Regions from separate parts of the Mesorhizobium sp. M1252 genome, predicted to be linked through region 2. Evidence: predicted binding sites of a transcription regulator. Region 2 holds the regulator's gene; each other region holds the start of a gene.
What was found. The regulator PhoB, encoded in region 2, activates phosphate uptake and scavenging genes when phosphate is short. The targets are predictions, from matches to a motif close to TGTCATNNANCTGTCAT.
Positions count from the first base shown of each region.

Region 1: a site for PhoB is predicted at 2,532-2,548, ahead of olsB (l-ornithine N(alpha)-acyltransferase). Genes of this name have one in related genera too.
Region 3: a site for PhoB is predicted at 3,163-3,179, ahead of ugpB (sn-glycerol-3-phosphate ABC transporter substrate-binding protein UgpB). Genes of this name have one in related genera too.
Region 4: a site for PhoB is predicted at 3,761-3,777, ahead of ppk2 (polyphosphate kinase 2). Genes of this name have one in related genera too.

Region 1 covers NZ_JAMYLX010000008.1:128,372-133,970, reverse strand. The annotation lists gene NKH22_RS17850 (response regulator) at 46-2,334, shown strand; gene olsB (l-ornithine N(alpha)-acyltransferase) at 2,612-3,487, shown strand; gene NKH22_RS17840 (trimeric intracellular cation channel family protein) at 3,637-4,269, opposite strand; gene grpE (nucleotide exchange factor GrpE) at 4,415-5,044, opposite strand; gene NKH22_RS17830 (hypothetical protein) at 5,304-5,504, shown strand; gene NKH22_RS17825 (fatty acid desaturase) at 5,589-5,599, shown strand, end outside.
Region 2 covers NZ_JAMYLX010000010.1:189,400-194,998, forward strand. The annotation lists gene NKH22_RS21095 (sugar ABC transporter permease) at 1-96, opposite strand, end outside; gene xylF (D-xylose ABC transporter substrate-binding protein) at 241-1,281, opposite strand; gene NKH22_RS21105 (ROK family protein) at 1,549-2,784, shown strand; gene phoB (phosphate regulon transcriptional regulator PhoB) at 2,815-3,504, opposite strand; gene phoU (phosphate signaling complex protein PhoU) at 3,521-4,225, opposite strand; gene pstB (phosphate ABC transporter ATP-binding protein PstB) at 4,267-5,091, opposite strand; gene pstA (phosphate ABC transporter permease PstA) at 5,109-5,599, opposite strand, start outside.
Region 3 covers NZ_JAMYLX010000010.1:68,477-74,075, forward strand. The annotation lists gene ugpE (sn-glycerol-3-phosphate ABC transporter permease UgpE) at 1-824, opposite strand, end outside; gene ugpA (sn-glycerol-3-phosphate ABC transporter permease UgpA) at 834-1,718, opposite strand; gene ugpB (sn-glycerol-3-phosphate ABC transporter substrate-binding protein UgpB) at 1,790-3,100, opposite strand; gene NKH22_RS20500 (hypothetical protein) at 3,286-3,432, shown strand; gene NKH22_RS20505 (bifunctional diguanylate cyclase/phosphodiesterase) at 3,579-5,599, shown strand, end outside.
Region 4 covers NZ_JAMYLX010000012.1:28,247-33,845, forward strand. The annotation lists gene NKH22_RS22585 (GntR family transcriptional regulator) at 140-805, shown strand; gene NKH22_RS22590 (DUF982 domain-containing protein) at 915-1,148, shown strand; gene NKH22_RS22595 (hypothetical protein) at 1,221-1,379, opposite strand; gene NKH22_RS22600 (glycosyl transferase family 90) at 1,558-2,529, shown strand; gene NKH22_RS22605 (aldo/keto reductase) at 2,550-3,593, opposite strand; gene ppk2 (polyphosphate kinase 2) at 3,838-4,758, shown strand; gene NKH22_RS22615 (dihydrofolate reductase family protein) at 4,948-5,592, opposite strand.

The DNA of each region.
Region 1 (5,599 bases), on a different contig from region 2:
ATCCGCCGCGCTTTTCCATAATCTCTATCTGGCAAGGAGTTCCGCATGATCGCGGAGTCCGCCAGGAAAGAGAAGAGCCGTGCCGAAAGCGTCGACGGGCCGAGTCCGGCGACGGCGAAGCGGCAGCGTGTTGCGCCGCCGCCTCTGGCGCCGGATTTGCCGCGCGCCACGTCCGAGGGCCTGCCGTTCCTGACGGTGGTCGCCAGTGTCGTGCTGGCGGGCCTCTCCCACCTCACCGGTGCGCCGATCTTCATCACCCTCGGCCTGCTGGCAACAGGCCTTGCCGGCGTCGCCATGCACCTGCGCAGCCGGCGCACCGTCCGCCGCGCGGCGGCCTTGCTCGACGAAACCGCGGCCCGTAGCCGCGCCGAAATCGAGACGCTGGCCGACCGCATGTGGGAGATGCAGGAGAGCGAGGAGCGTTTTCGCGGGCTGATTGATGCGCTCGGCGATCTCGTCGTCCACCGCGACCGCGACGGCCACATCGTCTACGCCAACAAGGTTTTCGCCAGCCTCGTCGGAACCGACCAACGCGACCTTGCCGGCAGGACCCTCGCCGAACACGGCATCGATGTCGGCATCGTCCCCGACGCCGCCTTTTCCGATCATGAATGCCTGAGTTCCACCGACGTCTCCATACGCACCCCGAACGGTCCGCGCTGGTTCTCGTGGATCGAACTGTCGGTACGCGACAAGGATAGCGGCGCCGTCTCGCACCGGGCGATTGCCCGCGACATCACCGCGCGCAAACGCGCCGAATCCTCGCTGATCACCGCGCGCGAGCGCGCCGAATATGCCAGCCAGGCCAAGTCGCGCTTCCTCGCCACCGTCAGCCATGAGATCCGCACGCCGATGAACGGCATCATGGGCATGGCCAAGCTTCTGGCTGACACCAATCTGTCGCCCGAGCAGCGCACCTATGTCGGCGCTGTCTCGACCTCGGCCAGCGCCCTTTTGGCGCTCATCGAGGATTTGCTCGACTATTCCAAGATAGAGGCCGGCCGTTTCGACCCGGAGCCGCAGCCGACATCGCTGCGCGAAATCGCCGACAACATCATCGAACTGATGGCGGCCAAAGCCTTCGCCAAGAACATCGGCCTCGGCTGTCATGTCGAGCCCGACGTGCCACAGATGATCATGGCCGATCCGGGAAGAGTCAGGCAGGTGCTGCTCAACCTGATCGGCAATGCGATCAAGTTCACCGACACCGGCGGCGTGCTGGTTTCGGTTGCACGGGCCCGCACCGAGACCAGCGACCGCATCTGCTTCACCGTCGCCGACACCGGCCCTGGCCTGCGCGAAGACGACATGGAGCGCATCTTCGAGGAATTCGAACAGTCCGACGGCACCTCGACCCGCACCCATGGCGGCGCCGGCCTCGGTCTTGCTATCTCAAGGCGGCTGGTGACCGCCATGGGCGGTGCCATTTCGGTGTCGAGCCGGCTTGGCGAGGGATCGGAATTCGTCTTCGAGATCCCGGCCGCAGGAGCAACCGAAGCACCGCAGAACCGGCAGAACATCCTGGCCGGCCGGCGCGCCGTGATCGTGTCGAAGAACGCCGTCGAGGCGGACGCCATCGCCCGCACCATCCGCGCCCATGGCGGCGCCGTCGACGTCGCCGCAACCGCTTCCCAGGCGACGCCCTTCGCCGAACATTGCGATGTGCTGTTGATCGACGCGGCCCTGGAGGACGGCGACGGCAGACTGCTCAAGCGCCTGCGCCAGAGTGGCTTTGCCGATTGCGAGGCGATCACGCTGATCGCGCCGACCGACCGCGGCATGCTTGGCGAATTCCGCACCAGCGGCTACGCCACCTTCCTGGCGAGGCCGGTGCGCGGCGAAACCCTGCTGCGCGTGCTGCTGACCAGTCATGCCCCTGCCTTGCCGCCGCCCAAGCCGGAAAAGACCGGCGCGTCCTCGCTTCGTGCCCATGGCGGGCGCCAGCAAGGTTTGTCGGTGCTGATCGCCGAAGACAACGACATCAACGCCATGCTTGCCCGCGCCACGCTTTTGAAGGCGGGACATCGCGTGAAAGTGGTCGGCAATGGCAAGGCCGCGGTCGAGGCGGTGACCGAAGCCGGGCTGAAAAATCGCTTCGATGTGGTGCTGATGGATTTGCACATGCCGGTCATGGACGGGCTGGACGCGATCGCCGCCATCCGCCGCCACGAGGAGGAAATGGCTGTGCCGCCGGTTCCGATCATGGTGCTTTCGGCCGACAGCCAGGAAAAGACCCGCCACACCGTGCTCGCCCATGGCGCCAGCGGCTTTGTCACCAAGCCGCTCGATCCCGACGCGCTGGTCCATGCCGTCGAGGGCCAGGTGGCCGCCTGAATTCATGTCGCTCAAAAGTGGCCCCGGTTTTGAGAAGACGACATGCACAAAACAAAGACTTGAAGCGCGTCGCGTGAATCGTCCCCAGCGCGACGCGCTTCAAGGCGACGCTGGCGCAATCCTCGCGTCACGTAGGTAGCCGAATGAGGGTTTTCGCCAGCCGACGAAGTATTGCCCGTCGCGCCGTATCACGGTACTGTCACAATCCTGTTGCACCTACACCGTATCCCCGTGCCAAGAGGGATGGCTCGAAGGAGAATCACTCGTGCATACAGTTATGCCGGAATGTGACACTCGGCCCAGCGCAGGCGGCGCTTTGCTCGCCGCGCGGAACGCCGATGCCGTCGCAACAGGCGCACCGCTGGGCCGTATCGGCAATCTCGAAGTGCGGCTTGCCCGCAATGAAGCCGAGATCGCCGCCGCGCAGGAAGTGCGCTACCGGGTGTTTTATGACGAGCTTGGCGCCAGGAAGGACCTATTCCAGGCGCAGGACCGGCGCGACGCCGACCGCTTCGACCCGCTGTGCGACCATCTCCTCGTGCTGGACACTTCGATCTCCGGCCCCGAGCATCGCCGCATCGTCGGCACTTACCGCCTGCTGCGGCAAGAGATTGCGGCAACCGCCGGCGGCTTCTATTCCGAAGGCGAGTTCGAACTGACCAAGCTGATCGCCCGCCATCCCGGCCAGCGCTTCCTTGAGCTCGGCCGCTCCTGCGTGCTGCCGGAATACCGCTCGAAGCGCACCATCGAGGCGCTGTGGCAAGGCATCTGGGCCTACATCAACCACTATGAGATCGGCGTGATGACCGGTTGTGCCTCGTTCCCTGGCACGGTGCCGGCTGCGCATGCCGAGGCGCTCACCTACCTTGCCCATCACTGCCGGACCAACTCCGCCTGGGATGTGCGGGCGGTCTCCGGCCGCTATTGCTCGATGGATCTGATGCCGATCGAGGCGGTCAACGCCAAGGCGGCGATCGCGGCCATGCCGCCGCTGGTCAAGGGCTATCTGCGCGTCGGCGCCCGCATCGGCGACGGCTGCGTCATCGACCGTGAGTTCTCCACCGTCGATGTGTTCGTGGTGATGCCGGTCAAGGAAATCGGCGCCCGCTACGTCAACTATTATGGCGGGGAAGCGCAGCGCTTTGCGGCGTGAGGCAGTAGGCAGTAGGCAGTAGGCAGTAGTGAAGGCTGCCGCGAATTTCTGACTACCGACTATTCCCTATTCCCTATTCCCTATTCCCTATTCCCTATTCCCTATTCCCTATTCCCTATTCCCTATTCCCTATTCCCTCTCCCCTCTCCCTACGGAATATCCTCCGGTCGCCGTCCCGGGCGGCTCTTGTAGGACGGAAAGGTCCAGCCGAATTTCAGCGCGCCGCCGCGCACCAGGAAAGCCGCGACGAAGCCGGCAATATCCGAGGCGAGCGGCGGCAGGCCGGCAAGATCGCCAAGTGTGTAGAGGCCGGCGCCCGCGAGTGCGGCGGTGACGTAGATTTCGGGCCTGAGCAGCACCGATGGCTCGCCGGCCAGCAGATCGCGCAGGATGCCGCCAAATGTGGCGGTCAACACGCCCATAACAACGGAGACGACCGGCGAGCCGGTGATGGCCAGCCCCTTGGCCGCGCCCATTACGGAAAAGGCCGCCAATCCGATGGCGTCGAGCCAGAGCAGCCATTTCCAGCGGGATTCGACGCGGTGGGCGATGAAGAAGACCAGCACTGCAACCGCCGCGCAAACCAGCACATAGCCGGAGTTGGCGACCCAAAAGACGGGCAGGTTGAGGATGACGTCGCGAAGCGTGCCGCCGCCAATGCCGGTGACGCTGGCCAGAAACAGGAAGCCGATAATGTCGAGCTGCTTGCGCGAAGCCGCCAACGCCCCGGTCGCGGCAAAGACGGCGACGCCGGCATAGTCGAGGAGGTCGATGGGTGTCAGGGACATGAGGTAGTAGGGATTGGGAATTAGGGAAAGTATGAATAACACGAAGCCGCGCGATTGATACGCCTGCCTATTCCCTATTCCCTATTCCCTATTCCCTATTCCCTATTCCCTATTCCCTATTCCCTACTGCCTACCCTACTCACGCATCCTTCTCGGCCTGCTCGTTCACCGGCCCCGGCTCGACCGGCGCTTCGGTGGCCGCGATCTTGGGGCCGCCCTTGGCGACCCCGACCATGGCCGGCCGCAGCACGCGCTCGCCGATCGAATAGCCCGGCTGCACGACCTGGACGACGGTGTTGGCCGGCACATCGGGATTGGGCACTTCGAACATCGCCTGGTGGAAATTCGGGTCGAACTTCTCACCTTCCGGTTCGAGCTTCTTCACCCCATGCCGTTCCAGCGTCGACAGCATGGCGCGCTCGGTGATCTCGACGCCGTCGATCAGCGCCTTGAAGCCGGCATCTCCGGCCGCTTTCGCCTCGGCGGGGATAGCATCGAGCGCGCGGCGCAGATTGTCCGACACCGACAGCATGTCGCGGGCGAAATTGGCCACCGCATAGGCGCGCGCATCATGCACGTCGCGGGCGGTGCGGCGGCGCAGATTCTCCATCTCGGCTGCGACGCGCAGCGCGCGGTCCTTCAGCTCCTCGTTTTCCTTCAGCAACCGCACCAGCGCTTCATAGTCGCCGTCGATGCCGCCTTGCGTGCGCTCGGCCTCGGCCGTTTCGATATCCTCGGGCGCGCGTTCGTCTTTTGTCTGGTCGCTCATCGCCATTTCCCGTCATTCGAATGGTTTGGATTTGCGCCCGATATCGAGGTTTGGCGGCCAAAAATCAAGGGGCAAGCCCAGGAGGACGCCCCACAGCAGGCAATGTTGCGGGCAGCCCGTCGGACTTGGTGCGGGGCGCAAGGACGTTCAAAATTAATTCAAACTTTACCGTAACGGCAGCCTTTGCTTGCCAATACCCCGCTATGGGGAACCATTCAAAGCTTGGAGGAGTTTTGAAACCGACACAGGATTTGAGACAATGGACCGCAATACTGGCAACAGAAGCGAAGAGCTCGCCGCCGACATCAGGCGCCAGTTCGGCACCGAGGCGACGACGCGCTTCTTGCGCACCTTGCCGGCCTTCCGCACCGAGGCCGACATTCCCGCCCGTTTCCGGGACCTGCTCGACCGGCTGGACGGCATAGAAGCCAGCATGGCCGGCGGCCAACGCCGTCAATAGCGATGCTATCGCGCGACAATTACGCGCAGTAATTTTGCGTGAGCTTTTCCTTGCGGCAGCGGGACGCCCCGCCTATGCTTCCTGATGAACATGAT
Region 2 (5,599 bases):
CGTGTCGAGCTCGGTCGCTTTCAGGAACCGGGCGGCCGCGCCGAGTTCAGACGCTCGTGCCGTATCGGCCTGCGGATTTGAGGTCGTGTCGGTCATGATGTCCTCCAGCGGCTTGCCGTCTGGCGCGGATGCCGGACCACAGCCTAGAAGTTTGCCGCCGATGGCGGAAACACACAATTCTCGTAGAGAAAACGCCGCGGCTTGACCGCCGCGGCGCCTCATTTCTTCAAGTCGTCGAGATCAGTTGCAAGCCGCGACGCTGCCGGCGGCGACGCCCGTGCAGACTTCGTCCTTCTTGATCCAGCCGGCGTCGATGACGACGTTGAGGTTGTCCTTGGTGATCGCGACGGGGGTCAGGAACAGCGACTTGACGGTGTTGCCGCCAGGCGTGGTGAAGTCCTTGGCGCCGGCAATGTCGCCGGTCTTCTTGCCATCGGCAAGCTGCGAGGCGATCTCGGCGGCGTTCTTGCCGAGTTCGCGTGCGTCCTTCCACACCGACACCGTCTGCGTGCCGAGCGCGATGCGGTTCAGAGCGGCATGGTCGCCGTCCTGGCCCGAGACCGGAACCGTTCCGGCAAGGCCCTGCGCCGTCAGCGCGGCGACAACGCCGCCGGCTGTGCCGTCATTGGCCGCAACCACGGCATCGACCTTGTTGTCATTGGCGGTCAGGAACTGTTCCATGTTCTTCTGGGCATTGGCCGGCAGCCAGCCATCGGTATAGGCCTCGCCGACATTCTTGATCTTGCCCGAGTCGATGGCTTCCTTGAGCACTTCCATCGAGCCCGAGAACAGGAAATCGGCATTCGGATCCGAGCCAGAGCCCTTGATAAAGACATAGTTGCCCTCGGGCTTCGCCTTGAACACTTCGCGGGCCTGCATGCGGCCGACTTCTTTGTTGTCGAAGGTCAGGTAGAAGACGTCCTTGTTCTCGATCAGGCGGTCATAGCCGACGACCGGAATGCCTTCGTCCAGCGCCTTCTGCACCGCCGGGCCGATGGCCGACGCGTCCTGCGCCAGGACGATCAGCGCGTTGGCGCCTTGTGAGATCAGGCTTTCGACGTCGGTCAGCTGCTTGCCGGGATTGGACTGCGCGTCGGCGGAAATGTACTTGTCGCCGGCGGCTTCGATCGCCGTCTTCATCGCCGCCTCGTCCGTCTTCCAGCGCTCTTCCTGGAAGTTCGACCAGGAGACGCCGATGACCTTGTCCTTCGCCTGCGCGACCGAGACCAGCGTCAGCGACATGGCGGCGCCCGCCAGCATGGCGGCTGCAAATCTGTTCATGATAAACCCTCCCTGCGCCGCGCGCGGCGCGACAAAACTGGCCCGAGGGCCGGCACACAGAGGCTCCATTTTTTCGAGCCTCGAAAAAATACTGGTTCAATGATAAGGCACTGTCAACATCGATTCTGATGGATTCTGATGGCGTTGCCGAATTTTTTCGAGCTCCGCAATAAACAATGACAGGGCTGCCGGCGTCTGCCAATATTTGGCTGGTGCCGTCGAACGCCTTCACTATCATGAGGCGCGAGGAGGCCGGGAGGAAAACAAATGTCGGTTGGGATCCGCCACGACGATCTGCGCCGTCGCAACCGGGCGATGGTGATTTCGGCCGTGCGCCGGGCCGGCCAGCCGTCGCGGACCGAGATTGCGGCGACCACCGGCCTCAGCCATTCGACGATATCGGCAATCTCGTCTGATCTAATTCAAGAAGGCATCCTGATTGAAGGCAAGCCTGGCGAGACCGGCTCGCTGAAACGCGGCCGGCCGCAGGTCGGCCTTGGCCTCAACCCGGAAGCGGCGGCGGTCATGACCGTGGTGCTGTCGCTGAACTTCCTCTCCGTCACCGTCATCGACTATGCCGGCCAGGTGGTCGCGGAAGAACAGCGCCGGCTCGACACGCTGACCATGCCGCGCGACGAGCTGATCGGCGAATGCGTAGCAATCGTCGGGCGGCGTCTCGCGGACCCGGACCTCGATGTCCAGAGCATCGCCCGCATTGCCATGGGCATCCAGGGCATCACCGATTCGCAGGCGCGGGCCATGCTGTGGTCGCCAATCACGCCACTGACCGACATTGCCTTCGCCGACATGTTGGAAGCGGAATTCGGCATTCCTGCCACCATGGAGAACGACTGCAATATGATGGCGGTGGCCCTGCAATGGCGCCAGCCCGAGCGCTACCGCGACAATTTCATCGCGATCCTCTTGTCGCACGGCATCGGCATGGGGCTGGTGCTGAAAGGCGAACTGTTCACCGGCACCCATTCCTCGGGCGGCGAGTTCGGCCACATGATCCACCGTCCGGGCGGCGCGCTCTGCCGCTGCGGGCGGCGCGGCTGCGTGGAAGCCTATGCCGGAAACTACGCCATCTGGCGCAGCGCCAAAATGATGGGCGAGGATGCCGAGCCGGTCGATATCGGCGACGCTGATATGCGGGCGCTGGCCGCTCGTGCGCGAGAGACGGACGGACCGGAGCGCGAAGCCTATCGCAGGGCCGGTGAGGCGCTCGGCTTCGGCCTCGGCAGCCTGTTTGCGCTGATCGACCCGGCCCCCGTCGCCATGGTCGGCGTCAGCGCCGCCGCGTTCGACCTGATCGAACCGGCATTGCGCGAAGCGATCGCCCAGACCGCCGGCGGCCAGCACTCGAAGTCGATCTCCTTCGACACCGAGCCCAACGAGCTGCCGCTGATCCGCGAAGGCTGTGCCACGCGCGCGCTCGGCTTCGTCGACCAGGAGATTTTTGCGCCGGGTATTCAGCCCAAATCCGGCAAGCATGTCGCGTGAATGGCCGGCAACGGCGCGACGCGCAGGATCCTAGTCTTCCCTGATCGCGTAGCCGGCGCCGCGAATGGTACGGATGACATCCGGCATGCGGCCGTTGTTGACGGCCTTGCGCAGCCGCCCGACATGCACGTCGACGGTTCGCTCGTCTATATAGATCGTCTCGCCCCAGACATTGTCGAGCAGTTGGCTGCGCGAGAACACGCGGCCGGGATGGCGCATCATGAATTCGAGCAGCCGGAACTCGGTCGGTCCGAGCCTGATCTCGCTCTTCTTGCGGTAGACACGGTGCGACTCGCGGTCGAGCACGATGTCGCCGACCTTGAGCACGCTGGACAGCACTTCCGGCTTGGCCCGGCGCAGCAGCGCCTTCACGCGCGCCATGAACTCCGGCGTCGAGAATGGCTTGACCAGATAGTCGTCGGCGCCGGTGGACAGGCCGCGCACGCGATCGCTTTCCTCACCGCGCGCGGTCAGCATGATGATCGGCAGCCGCTCGGTTTCGGGCCGCACTCTAAGCCGCCGGCAGAGCTCGATGCCGGAAACAGCGGGCACCATCCAGTCGAGCACCAGGAGATCGGGCACGTTTTCCTGCAGGCGGATCTCGGCCTCGTCGCCGCGTGTCACCACCTCGACTTGATAGCCTTCGGATTCGAGGTTGTAGCGGAGGAGCACGCCTAGCGGCTCCTCGTCCTCCACGACCATGATGCGTGGCGCGATCATAGGCAGTTCACCCTCATCAGGCCGGCGTGGCCATCGCCGTCTCGTCCTGCTTCGGACGATTGGCGGGCAATTGCTGGCCGGTCAGCACATAATACGCATTTTCGGCGATGTTGGTGACATGATCGCCGATGCGCTCAAGATTCTTGGCGCAGAACAAGAGATGCGTGCAGGCGGTGATGTTGCGAGGGTCTTCCATCATGTAGGTCAAGAGCTCACGAAACACGGACGTGTATTTGACGTCGATGCGCTCGTCGTCATTCCTGAGTTTTGCAAGAGCTGCCGCATCGGTGGCGGCATATTCCTCGACGACGCCTTGCACCTGGATCAGCACCAGCTGCGCCATGGCATCGATGGAGTGCGAGAGGTCGCGCGGCGTGACGCTCAAGCCCACGGTGCCGACGCGTTTGGCGATGTTCTTGGCGAGATCGCCGATGCGCTCGAGGTCGCCGGCCATGCGGATCGAGCCGACCACGGCGCGCAGATCGTTGGCCATCGGCTGGCGCTTGGCGATCAGCGTGATGGCGCGGTCGTCCAGTTCGCGCTGGCGCGCATCCATGATGGCGTCGTCGGAAACGACACGCTGTGCCAGCGCATTGTCCGAATTGAGCAGCGCCCTGGTCGAGCCGCTGACCATCGAGCCTGCCAGATCGCCCATGTCGCGGATCAGCTTGCTGATCTGCCCGAGCTCTTCATCGAAGGAGGCGACGGTATGTTCACCCATGATCTTGGTCCTCGTGCCTGAAAATTCACCCGCCGGACGGCTCAGCCGAAGCGGCCGGTAATGTAGTCCTGGGTGCGCTTGTCGTCGGGGTTGGTGAACATCTTGTCGGTGGCGCCCTCCTCGACGAGATAGCCGAGATGGAACATCGCCGTGCGCTGCGACACGCGCGCCGCCTGCTGCATCGAGTGGGTGACGATGACGATCGTGTAGTTCTGGCGCAGTTCGTCGATCAGCTCCTCGACACGGGCGGTGGCGATCGGATCGAGCGCCGAGCAGGGCTCGTCCATCAGGATCACCTCCGGCGACACGGCGATGGCGCGCGCGATGCACAGGCGCTGCTGCTGGCCGCCGGACAGGCCGGTGCCGGGCTCCTGCAGGCGGTCCTTGACCTCGTTCCAGATCGCAGCCTTCTTCAGGCTCTGCTCGACGATCTGGTCCATGTCGGACTTGCGCTTGGCCAGCCCATGGATGCGCGGGCCGTAGGCGACGTTCTCGTAGATGGACTTCGGGAACGGGTTGGGTTTCTGGAACACCATGCCGACGCGTGCGCGCAGTTCGACGACATCGATGTTCTTGTCGTAGATGTCGTCTTCATCGAGCGTGATCTTGCCGGTCACCCGCGCCGAATCGATGGTGTCGTTCATGCGGTTGAGGCAGCGCAGGAAGGTCGACTTGCCGCAGCCGGACGGGCCGATCAGCGCCGTCACCTGGTTCTGGCGGACGTCGAGATTGACGTCGAACAACGCCTGCTTCTCGCCATAGAACACGCCGACCTTGTCGCCGCGCATCTTGATGACTTCGTTCGACTTGGCGTTCATTTTGTCGCCCACTGCATTCTCAAGGGACTGTTCGGTCATGATGTTCATACCAAATTGCCTTTTTTCTACCAGCGCCGCTCGAACCGGCGCCGGAGCACGATCGCGGTGATGTTCATGGCCATGAGGAAGACGAGCAGGATGATGATGGCGCCGGACATGCGCTCGACAAAAGCGCGCTCAGCCTCGTTTGCCCACATATAGATCTGAACCGGCAGCGCGGTCGCCGGATCGAAAGGCGTCGTCGGATAATCGGCGACGAAAGCGACCATGCCGATCAAGAGCAGCGGTGCTGTCTCGCCGAGCGCACGCGCCAGGCCGATGATGGTGCCGGTAAGGATGCCTGGGGCGGCAAGCGGCAGGATGTGATGGAACACCATCTGCATCTTGGAGGCGCCGAGACCTAGGGCCGCCGAGCGGATCGACGGCGGCACCGCGGCGAGGGCGGCGCGCGTGGCGATGATGATGGTCGGCAGCGTCATCAGCGTCAGCACCAGGCCGCCGACGAAGGAAGCCGAGCGCGGCATGCCGAGGAAGTTGATGAACACGGCAAGGCCAA
Region 3 (5,599 bases), 120 kb from region 2:
CGCACGAACCAGCGTTGCATCAGCACCACGATCAGGATCGGCGGCAGTATGGCCAGCATCGCGGTGACCATGACCAGATGCCATTGGGTATCGGCATCGGCGAAGGAAACCATCTTTCTAAGTGCGATGACGATGGTGTTCATGTCGTTGCTGTTGGTGACGAGCAGCGGCCACAGGTACTGCGTCCAGCCATAGATGAAGAGGATGACGAACAGTGCTGCGATGTTGGTGCGCGACAGCGGCAGCAGGATGTCGAAAAAGAAGCGCCATGGTCCGGCGCCGTCGACACGCGCCGCTTCCACCAACTCACCTGGAATGGTCATGAAGAACTGGCGAAACAGAAGCGTGGCGGTGGCCGAGGCGATCAGCGGGACGATCAGGCCGGCATAGGTGTCGATCATGCCGAGATCGACCATCACCTTGTAGGTCGGCAGGATGCGCACCTCGACGGGAAGCATCAGCGTGATGAAGATCAGCCAGAAGAAGACCATCCGAAGCGGAAAACGGAAGAACACGATCGCATAGGCCGAAAGGATCGAGATGAAAATCTTCCCCACCGCGATGCCGAGCGCCATGATCGTGGTGTTGAGCAGCAATCGGCCGACACTGACGCCGCCGATGCGGCCGACACCGCCAAACAGCGCCTCGCTGTAATTGTTCCAGACCTGGTCGCCGGGCAAAAGAGGCAATGGCGGCTTGAGGATGGTCTGCAGCGTCTGCGTGGAGGCAACGAAGGTGTAGTAGATCGGGAAAGCGACGATCAGGATGCCCAGGATGAGCACGGCGTGGGCGATGAGGGCGCGAAGCGGGGACTGACCAATCATCGCTCGCGCTCAACCGTAGTGGACTTTGCGTTCCACATAGCGGAACTGGATGGCCGTGAGTGAGATGACGATGACCATCAGGATGACCGACTGCGCGGCCGAATCGCCGAGGATCAAATTGACGAAACCGTCATTGTAGACCTTGTAGACCAGCGTCTCGGTGGCCTTGCCCGGCCCGCCGCCGGTGACCGCATGGACGATACCGAAAGTGTCGAACAGCGCATAGACCGTGTTGACGACCAGCAGGAAGAAGGTCGTCGGCGCGAGCAGCGGGAAGACGATGGTCCAGAAGCGCTTCGTCTCCCCGGCGCCGTCCATGGCCGCCGCCTCTATCAACGTCTTCGGCACCGCCTGCAGCCCGGCGACGAAGAACAGGAAATTGTAGCTGATCTGCTTCCAGGCAGCCGCAGACACCAGCAGGATCATGGCTTGGTTGCCGTTAAGCAAAGGATCCCAGGCAATGCCGAGACCTCTCAAGGCGTAGGCCAGCGAACCGATCGAGGGGTTGAACAGAAACAGCCACAACATGCCGGCAATCGCCGGCGCCACCGCATACGGCCAGATCAGCAGCGTGCGATAGAGGCCTTTGCCGCGCACCACCTTCTCGGCCATGACGGCAAGCAACAGGGCCACACCCATGGCGACGATCGCGGTCGCCAGAGAGAACACCAGCGTAACTTTGATCGAGTTGAGGTAGGCCGGGTCGGCCAGCACCTTGCGAAAATTGGCGAGCCCGACGAACTTGCTCTTCAGCCCGAACGGGTCTTCCCTGAGCATCGACTGGTAGAGCGCCTGCCCGGTCGGCCAGTAGAAAAAGATCAGCGTAATGGCGAGTTGCGGCGCCACCAGCAGGTAAGGCAGGGTCTTGTTGGGAAAGACGACGCGTGGAGACAGGGTGATTCCCTCGCTATTCAGGAAATCGTCCACGCGGGTCCGCGTGGACGAGGTTCAACTGACAAATCGCTTCAGTTTGCGATCGCTTCCTGAATCGCCTTGTTGCCGCGTGCGACCGCGTTGTCGAGCGCCTGCTGCGCAGTCTGCTGGCCGGCCAGCATCTTCTCGAACTCCTCGTTCTCGATGTCGCGCACCTGCGGCAGGTTGACGAGGCGCACGCCCTTCGAGTTCTCGGTCGGCGCCTTGCCCAGCATCTGCAGGATCGGCGTCTCACGGCCCGGGTTCTTGTCATAGAAGCCGGACTTCTTGGTCGCCTCATAGGCAGCGAGCGTCACCGGCAGATAGCCCGACTTCTGATGCAGGTACTCCTGCACTTCGGTCTTGGAGAGGTAGGAGAAGAACGCCGCGACGCCCTTGTATTCCTCGTCCGATTTGTTGCCGAACACCCACAGGCTGGCGCCGCCCGGCGTGGTGTTCTGGGGCGCGCCCTTGGCGTCACTATCATAGGGAAGCTGGCCGATGCCGTAGTTCATGCCCGACTTGACGATGTCACCGAGACCCCCCGACGATTCGGTGAAGATGCCGCATTCGCCGGCAAGAAAGATCTGCTTGGCTTCGGAGGTACGGCCGCCATATTTGAAGGTGCCATCCTTGGCCAGGTCGGCGAGCGCCTGGAAATGATTGACGAAGATCGGCGCATTGATCTTGAGCTCGACGTCGGTTCCGGCAAGTCCGTTCTGGTTGGTGCCATAGGAAACGTCGTTCCAGGCCGCGAAGGCCTCAAGGTGGATCCAGGTCAACCACGTCGAGGTATAGCCGCAGGAAGCGGCGCCGCTCGCCTTGATCTTCTTGGCGGCTTCCCACACCTCGTTCCAAGTCTTTGGCGGGTTGTTCACATCAAGCCCGGCCTTCTGGAAAATATCCTTGTTGTAGTAGAGGATGGGCGACGAGGAATTATAGGGGAAGGACAGCATGGTCCCGTCCGGCTTCGAATAGTAACCGACGATGCCGGGCAAATACTGGCTCTTGTCGAAGGTCACGCCGGCGCTGGTTAGCACATCGGCCACCGGTTTGATCGCACCTTCGGCTGCCATCATGACGCCGGTACCCACGTCGAACACCTGGATGATGTCGGGCGCTTGCCCCGCACGATAGGCAGCGATGCCGGCATTCAGCGTTTCGGGATAGGTGCCCTTGAAAACAGGGAGAATTTCATAGTCGCTCTGGCTGGCATTGAAATCCTTGGCGATCTTGTCGACCACCTCGGCATTCGCGCCGGTCATGGCATGCCACCAACTGATCTGGGTGGCGGCGAAGGCGGAGGGGGTGGAAAGCAGGGTCAAGGTGGCGGCAACACCGGCCGCAAAGCCGAACAACTTCATGTTTCATCTCCCGTTTGTCATTGGCGAAAGGGGCACTCCCGCAAAGGCAATATGTGTCGCTGATGACAATCGGACAACGGATTTGTTGCTGTTTCGTGAATTTCATACCCGGCTAACTTCGCGCCCCCTCGCCTTGCAACGAGGACAGAGAGAAATGCCAAGCCGGCTCAGCGATAGAATGGGGCATGGTGGGCCTGCAAGGATCGCCGACCGCCCAGCGATGCGTGAAGGGCCCGCGTGACAGCGCCACGCACCTGCACCGTGAGGCCGCCAAACCGGCGCTCGGCCAGATCGAGATCGGCCGAGCGGCATCGCGCCAGGCGCTGCTGTAACCGTGCGTCTGGAATGAGACAGGATCGCCGCAACGTACAACCCGAAAAACCCGCTGTAGTTGTAGTTCGCATAACCGATTCTTCGTCAAGCGTGGCATACTAATCAAGTGGACGGCTTGATTGCTGTGGGAGAGCAGGTGGGCGAGATGCTGACGGTCTATAATTGTATCGTGCATGAGCACGATCTGAGACTGGTCGCACTGGCAGCGCTCATTTGCGGTATTTCTTCCTTCTCGGCGGTCAACCTGCTTCGCCATGTCGACCGCTCGAGCGAGCGCAACCGCTATACCTGGCTGATGATAGCAGCCACTTCCACCGGCTTCGGTATCTGGGCGACGCACTTCATCGCAATGCTTGCCTTTTCTCCCGGAATCCCCAACGCCTACAATACGGAAATGTCGGCGCTTTCGCTCGCCGGTTCCGTCGCCCTGACCGCTGCGGGCATGTGGATCGCCACCTTGCGCCGGGGCATCGACTACCCTCTGGTCGGCGGCGCGGTCCTCGGCGCTGGTATCGCCGCCATGCACTATATCGGCATGGCCGCTTTCGAGGTCGAAGGGCGCATCGTCTGGAACCCGCTGCTGGTCGGCGTCTCGGTGCTGGCAGGCGTGACCCTCGCCGCGCTGGCGCTGCTGGTCGTGTTGCGACGGCCGTCCATGCAGGCCACAATCGCCGCCGCCATCCTGTTGACGCTGGCGATCTGCAGCCTGCACTTCATCGCCATGGGCGCGGTGTCGATCTTCCCGGACTCCTCCATCGAGATATCGCAGTTCACGGTCGAACCGGTGTCGCAGGCCTTCGCCGCCGCTGCAGTCAGCATGGCTATCCTGGTGCTTTCAGCCGCAGCATTGTGGATCGACCTTCGCTTCCGGCGTCACAAGCTCGAGGCCGAGCGCATGCACGGCCTCGCCAACGCCGCCGTCGAGGGGCTGATCGTCTGCGACGGCGCCCGCATCGTCAGCGCCAATGACAGCATCGCCGCGCTAACCGGCATTGCGCCGGAAGTGCTGAACGCGATGCTGCTTGGCGACCTCTTCGGCGAACGCACCGCGGCCGGCATGTCCGACTGCAGCGGACAGGCACAGGAAGCCGAACTCAGAGCCCATGACGGCGCCACCATCCCCGTCGAACTTATCGCCAGGAGCATCGATTATTGCGGCAAGCGGCACAGCGTGGTCGCCGTGCGCGACATCCGCGAACGCAGGAAGGCCGAGCAGGAGATCCTGCGCCTCGCCCATTTCGACCCGCTGACCGGGCTCCCCAACCGCCGCAGTTTCTCCGGCCGGCTCGAGGCCGAAATTGCCGCAATGGACCGCGGCGGCAAGGGTGGGCATCTTGCGCTGCTGCTGCTCGACCTCGACCGCTTCAAGGAAGTGAACGACCTGTTCGGGCATGGCGCCGGCGATGCCATGCTGCAGAAGGTGGCGCTGTGCGCCTCCGCCGTGCTCCGCCACGGACAGATGCTGGCGCGTCTCGGCGGCGACGAGTTCGCCATCATCGCTCCGAACCTTCCCGATCCGCAGGCGGCCGGCCGCATCGCCGAGGCGGTGCTGGCGGCCATGCGCGAGGAAAACCGGCTGTCGGTCGGTGGCGGGCTGGTGTCGGCCAGCATCGGCATTGCACTTTATCCGCTCGACGCCGATGAGCCGACACTCCTGGTCAGCCACGCCGACACCGCGCTCTACCGCGCCAAGGCCGAGGGCAAGGACACCTACCGTTACTTCGAGGCCTCGATGGGCGCCGAGGCGCGAGACCGGCGCGTGATGGAGCACGAACTGCGCCAGGCCATGGCGCGCGATGAGTTTCGCCTCGTCTACCAGCCACAAAAGGAGATCAGCAGCGGGCGGATGGTCGGGTTCGAAGCGCTGATCCGCTGGCGCCATCCACAGCGCGGCGACGTGTCGCCGGCGACCTTCATCCCGGTGGCCGAAGACAGCGGCGTCATCATCCAGATCGGCGAATGGGTGCTGGCGACGGCCTGCGCCGAGGCAGCGCGCTGGAAGAACCCTCTCACCGTCGCGGTCAATGTCTCGGCGGTGCAGCTCCACAATCCGAATTTCAGCCGCAAGGTGCATGAAGTCCTGCTCGGCTCCGGCCTGACGCCCGGCAGGCTCGAACTCGAGATCACCGAAACGGCGCTGGTCAAGGACATGCCGCGCGCGCTGGC
Region 4 (5,599 bases), on a different contig from region 2:
GTCCGCTTGCTGCGGATACCATTTTGGGATACCAACTTGGTACCTCATGGACGCAAAGCCCGGCTGCTGTCAATCAGGCGCTCTCAATGTGATCGGCAAGACCAACGGGCAAGGCCGATCGCCAGCAATGGAAGCAACTATGTCGCAGATGCAGATCGTCGAAAAAGCGCTTCGCGAGATGATCCTTGGCCTCGAGGTTGGTCCTGGCGAGCGGCTGACGGAGCGCTGGATCGAGAGCCGCTTCGGCGCCTCGCGCACGCCGGTCAGGGCAGCCCTGCTGCGGCTGGAGACGGAAGGGCTGATCTGCCGCGACGGGCGCGGCTGGACCGTGTCGCCGATCAACCTTGCCGAACTGGAACAGATCGCGGTGTACCGCGAAGCGGTCGAGGTCGCGGCGGTCAGGCTGACTTCGGCGCTGGCCGACAGGAGCGCAGCCGATGTCATCGAGGCGATGCTGGATTCCTGCGACACTGCCACGCCGCGCGAGGAATGGCACCGCGTCGGCATGGATTTCCATATCGAACTGGCGCGGCTCTCCGGCAACGAGTTCCTGTTTCGGGCCGTGCGCGATGCCATGACGCGCCTGTCGCGGGCGCGCTGGCTGGAGGTGCGCGACGAGGCGGCCCTTGGCCGCGCCTGGAGCGAGCATCACGCCATTCTGGCGGCGGTGCGGGCCGGCGATGCCGATGCGGCGGCGGCGCGACTTTCCGCCCATATAGCCGGCAGCCGCGCCCGCCTGGTGACGTCGTTGCACAATGACCGGCGCGGCCTGCGCGCCAGGGGTTTTGCCGTCGTCGCCGCTTGATACCGGTCACGAAAACGAAAGAACGCCGACGCCATCCGCTTTCGGCCTCGCTTCGCGGACGCCGATGGCGTAAGAGGCGGCCATGGAAAACAACCGATTTGAAACACCCGTGACCGTTAAGTCGGGCACGGAGGGAAGCACTCAGCTCTTGCGTACGGTGCGTGAGGCTTCCGATTACCTGCTCAACAGCTGGCCCGGCAAGCGCAGCCCCAAGCACCGCGAAGCGCTGCAGGCCTGCCATGACGCGCTGGCCGGCGACAAGCCGGCGATGATTGCAAGACGCGCCTTCATCGCCGCCGCGCGCGAGGTCAACGTCTTCGTCAGCGACAAGGCCCCGGCCTGATCACATCGGCCTGATCAGACCGGCATTTTGCCAGGATCCGGCCCGTTTCGCGGGCCGGTGATCCTGTCTTGCCTATTTTTCTGTCTCGGTGTCGGTTTTGGAACTTGCCTCGTTCTCAGGCTCGGCGCGCTCCTTGGCCGCGACCTTGGCGGCGAGCTTCTCCGCCTTCTTGGCGGCCTTCTGCCGGTCGCGCTCTTTGCGTTCCTGACCGTAATTCGGTGGTCGAGCCATATCGTTTCCTTTCGCTGTGCCTGATCCTGCCTAGAAGCATTGGCCGGCAAACACAACAGCGCCGCGAGGGCAGATGCCAGCGGTTCTGGACTTGCGTGATGGCGAACACAATGGTTTAGAAAAGGCTGCGGGACAGTTGCTGGAGCCGCCGCCGACCGATTTCGAATCAAAACGACCGATGGCCACGCTTCAAAGAAACGCACAGAAGCTGATCTACTATGCGCGCAACGCCATGCGCGACATCGCGCCGCCGGTTCTTTTCCGGCGCCGGCTCGGCCGGCTGCTCGATCAGGCCAGGCTTTCCGACGCATCGGTCCGCCAGCGGCTCAATTACTACAACACGCTGCGGGAGCCTTTTAGCCCCAGCCCCGAGGCCGTGCCGGTCAGCCGGCTGCCGTCGGACCGCAGCATGTACTATTACGATCTGAAGGAGTTCACCCGTTATTTCGACCCAGATCTGCGCATCGACCTGGAATTCGGCGACGTCATCGAAGTGCCGAAGATGCCGTCGATCGTCAAGGACCGGCCGATAGTGGGCGACAACGGCAACGGCGTCCTGTTCAAGCTGAACAAGTTCCGTCATTTCTACATGCCGGCCGACGATGTCGCCTTCGCCGACAAGCATCCGCTCGTCGTTTGGCGCGGCGAACTCAACAATCCGATCCGCACCTTGTTGCTGGATGCAGCCCGCAATCTGCCGTTCTGCGATGTCGGCACGCCGAGGGCGACAGCACCTGCGGAATACCGCAAGCCCTATCTCAGCATCGATCAGCAGCGCCGCTACCGCTACATCATCTCGCTCGAAGGCAATGACGTCGCGACCAATTTGAAATGGATCATGAGCTCGAACTCGCTCTGCCTGATGCCGCCGCCGACCTTTGAGACCTGGTTCGCGGAAGGGCAACTCGAGCCCGATGTCCATTATGTGCCGCTGGCGCCCGACTTCAGCGATCTGGCCGAGCGCGTGCACCATCTCGAGAAACATCCGGCCGAGGCCCAGCGCATCGTTGCGGCGGCCAACGCCTATTGCCGCAAATTCGCCGACGAGCGGGCCGAGCAGGCGATCTGCCTGCTCGTGCTCTACAAATATTTCGTGCTCAGCGGCCAGATCGAGACCGATCCGCAGGTCTGGCGGTTTATCGCGGGCTAGCGGCCTCCGGCGCCCTTAAGTCAGATGACGCTGCGGTCCATAACCAGATCGGCCGGGCCGAAGCGGTCCTTCGCGGTGAACTGCTGGTGCCAGTAGGGATAGAGCACCGGCGGCCGGCTGACGGCATCGAGACGCTGGCGTTCATCAAAGGACAGCGTCAGGCTTGCCGCGGCGAGATTGTCTTTCAACTGGGACTCATTGCGTGCGCCGATCACCAGCGAACTGACGGCTGGCCGGCCGAGCAGCCAGGTCAGCGCCACCTGGGCCGCCGAAACGCCGCGTGCCGCACCGATGTCGACCAGCACATCGACGATCCGCCACAGCCGGTCCTCGTCGCGGATCGGCGGTTCCGACCAGCCGCCGATCTGGCGCGCCGTCGGGCTGTCGCGGCGGTATTTTCCCGACAGCAGGCCGCCGGCGAGCGGGCTCCACACCAGCACGCCAAGGCCCTGGTCGACCGAGATCGGCAAGAGCTCATACTCGGCCTCGCGTGCTTCCAGCGTGTAGTGGATCTGCTGGGTGACGAAGCGCGGCTGGTGCTGGCTGTCGCTGATGCCCAGCGCCTTCATGACCTGCCAGCCGGAATAGTTGGAGCAGCCGACATAGCGGATCTTGCCCTGGGCAACCAGCGTGTCGAGCGCGGCGATGGTTTCCTCGAGCGGCGTCGCGCCGTCCCATTCGTGAAGGAAATAGATGTCGATGACATCGGTCCTGAGGCGCTTCAGGCTCTTCTCGCATTCGCGGATCAGATGATGGCGCGACAGGCCTTCGTCATTGGGGCCCTTGCCGATCCGCATGCGCGCTTTGGAGGCGATCAGCACGTCGTTCTTGCGCTTGCCGCCGAGCGCCTCGCCGATGATCTCTTCCGACAGACCGTTGGAATAGACATTGGCGGTGTCGATGAGATTGATGCCGGCATCGATGCAAGTGTCGATGATGCGCGAGGCCTCCGCGAGATCGGAATTGCCGACGGCAGCGAACGGCCCGCTGCCGCCGAAGGTCATGGTTCCCAAGGTCAGCGCCGAAACTTTCAAGCCGGAACGGCCAAGCGTGCGGTATTCCATGTCTGATCCTCGTAGTTTTGGTGGGGAGGCGGTTTTAGCAGGAAAGGGCGGGGAAGCCCGAACGGGTCCGCTATTTGTAGGACAATTTGAGCGGCTTGTCGCCATGCCAGGGCGCTGGATCGGCAATGCCTCGCTGCTTTGCAGTGAAGACCGGCTGGCCGGCGGCTTGCAATAAAACCGTCATTGCCGGCCTATATCAAGTCGGCTCAGGGTTTCATGTCAGCCGGCAAGCGGAGCAGTGGAAATGAATGAGCTAAAGCAGAATTCTGCGGCCAGGGATTGGCTGGAAGCCGAACTCGCCGACACGCTCGACGAGGACTATGAGCTGGAAATCTCGGAGCCGGCGCTGTCGTTGGAGATCGCCAAGATCTACAAGAACGCGCATCCGCCGTCGATCGATCGCATGCAGTATTTCCGCGACCTGATCGGCTTGCAGTCGGAACTGATCAAGCTGCAGTCCTGGGTTGCCTACCACAAGAAGAAGCTAGTGGTGGTTTTCGAGGGCCGTGATTCCGCCGGCAAGGGCGGCGTCATCAAGCGCATCACCCAGCGCCTCAACCCGCGCATCTGCCGCGTCGTGGCGCTGCCGGCGCCGACCGAGCGCGAAAAGTCACAATGGTATTTCCAGCGCTACGTGCCGCATCTGCCGGCCGGCGGCGAGATCGTGCTGTTCGACCGCTCCTGGTACAACCGCTCCGGCGTCGAGCGGGTGATGGGCTTTGCCGAACCCGATCAGGTCGAAGAGTTCTTCCGCGACGTGCCGGAGTTCGAGCGCATGCTGGTCCGCTCCGGCGTCACGCTGGTCAAATACTGGTTCTCGATCACCGACGAGGAACAGCAGATGCGCTTCATGATGCGCATCCACGATCCGATGAAGCAGTGGAAGCTGTCGCCGATGGACCTGCAGTCGCGCGTGCGCTGGGAGCAGTACACCAAGGCCAAGGAAGAGACGTTCGCCCGCACCAACATCCCAGAGGCACCGTGGTACATCGTCGAAGGCAACGACAAGAAGCGGGGGCGGCTGAACTGCATCGACCATCTCCTCAAACAGCTGCCCTATGAGGACGTGCCGCACGAAGAAATCACGCTGCCCGAGCGGGTGTTCAACCCGGAGTACGAGCGCCAGGTCCTGCCGCGCGAGCTTTACGTGCCGGAGAAGTATTGAGCACTTTTCCTTCTCCCCGTTTCACGGGGAGAAGGTGCCCGAAGGGCGGATGAGGGGCAGCGCCGGCATCGGCGAATTCACAGTCGTCGGACGCTGCTAACCTCCAAAAGCAGCGCTGCCCCTCATTGCCTGCCGGGCATTTCTCCCCGTAGTACGGGGAGAAAGAAGCCTGCGCCTATCACTTCGCCACTACACCCGCTTGATCGTCACATGCGTGGCGAGCGCTGTCGCCACCTGCTCGGTGCACTGGTAACCCAGCTTCAGCATATCCAGCCCGGCAAACAGGCTCTCGCCCCTCCCGAGCAACACTGGCGACACAGCCAGATGCAACTCGTCGATGAGCTTCTCCTTGAGATATTGCCGGATAGTGGAAACGCCGCCGCCGACGCGGACATCCTTGCCGCCGGCCGCAGCCTTTGCTTGTTCGAGCGCGGCGTGGATGCCGCCGGTAACGAAGCGGAAAATGGTGCCGCCTTCCATCACAATGGGGTCGCGCTTGTGATGGGTCAGCACGAAGGTCGGCACGTGATAGGGCGGGTTGTTGCCCCACCAGCCCTTCCAGTTCTCATCCGGCCATTCGCCGCGGATCGGGCCGAACATGTTGCGGCCGAGGATCCAGGCGCCGACATTGTCGAAGCTGCGGACGGTGAACCGGTCGTCCACATCGGTGCTGCCGCCATCCTTGCCGACCATCTCGTGGAAGGTGCGGGTGCCGGTCATCCATTTGTGCAGATCTTCGCCACCAACGCCGAGCGGATTTTGCAGGTCCTGGTCAGGACCGGCGCCGAAACCGTCGAGCGACAAGGTGAAGGCATTGACGCGCAGTTTGGACATGGAAGAC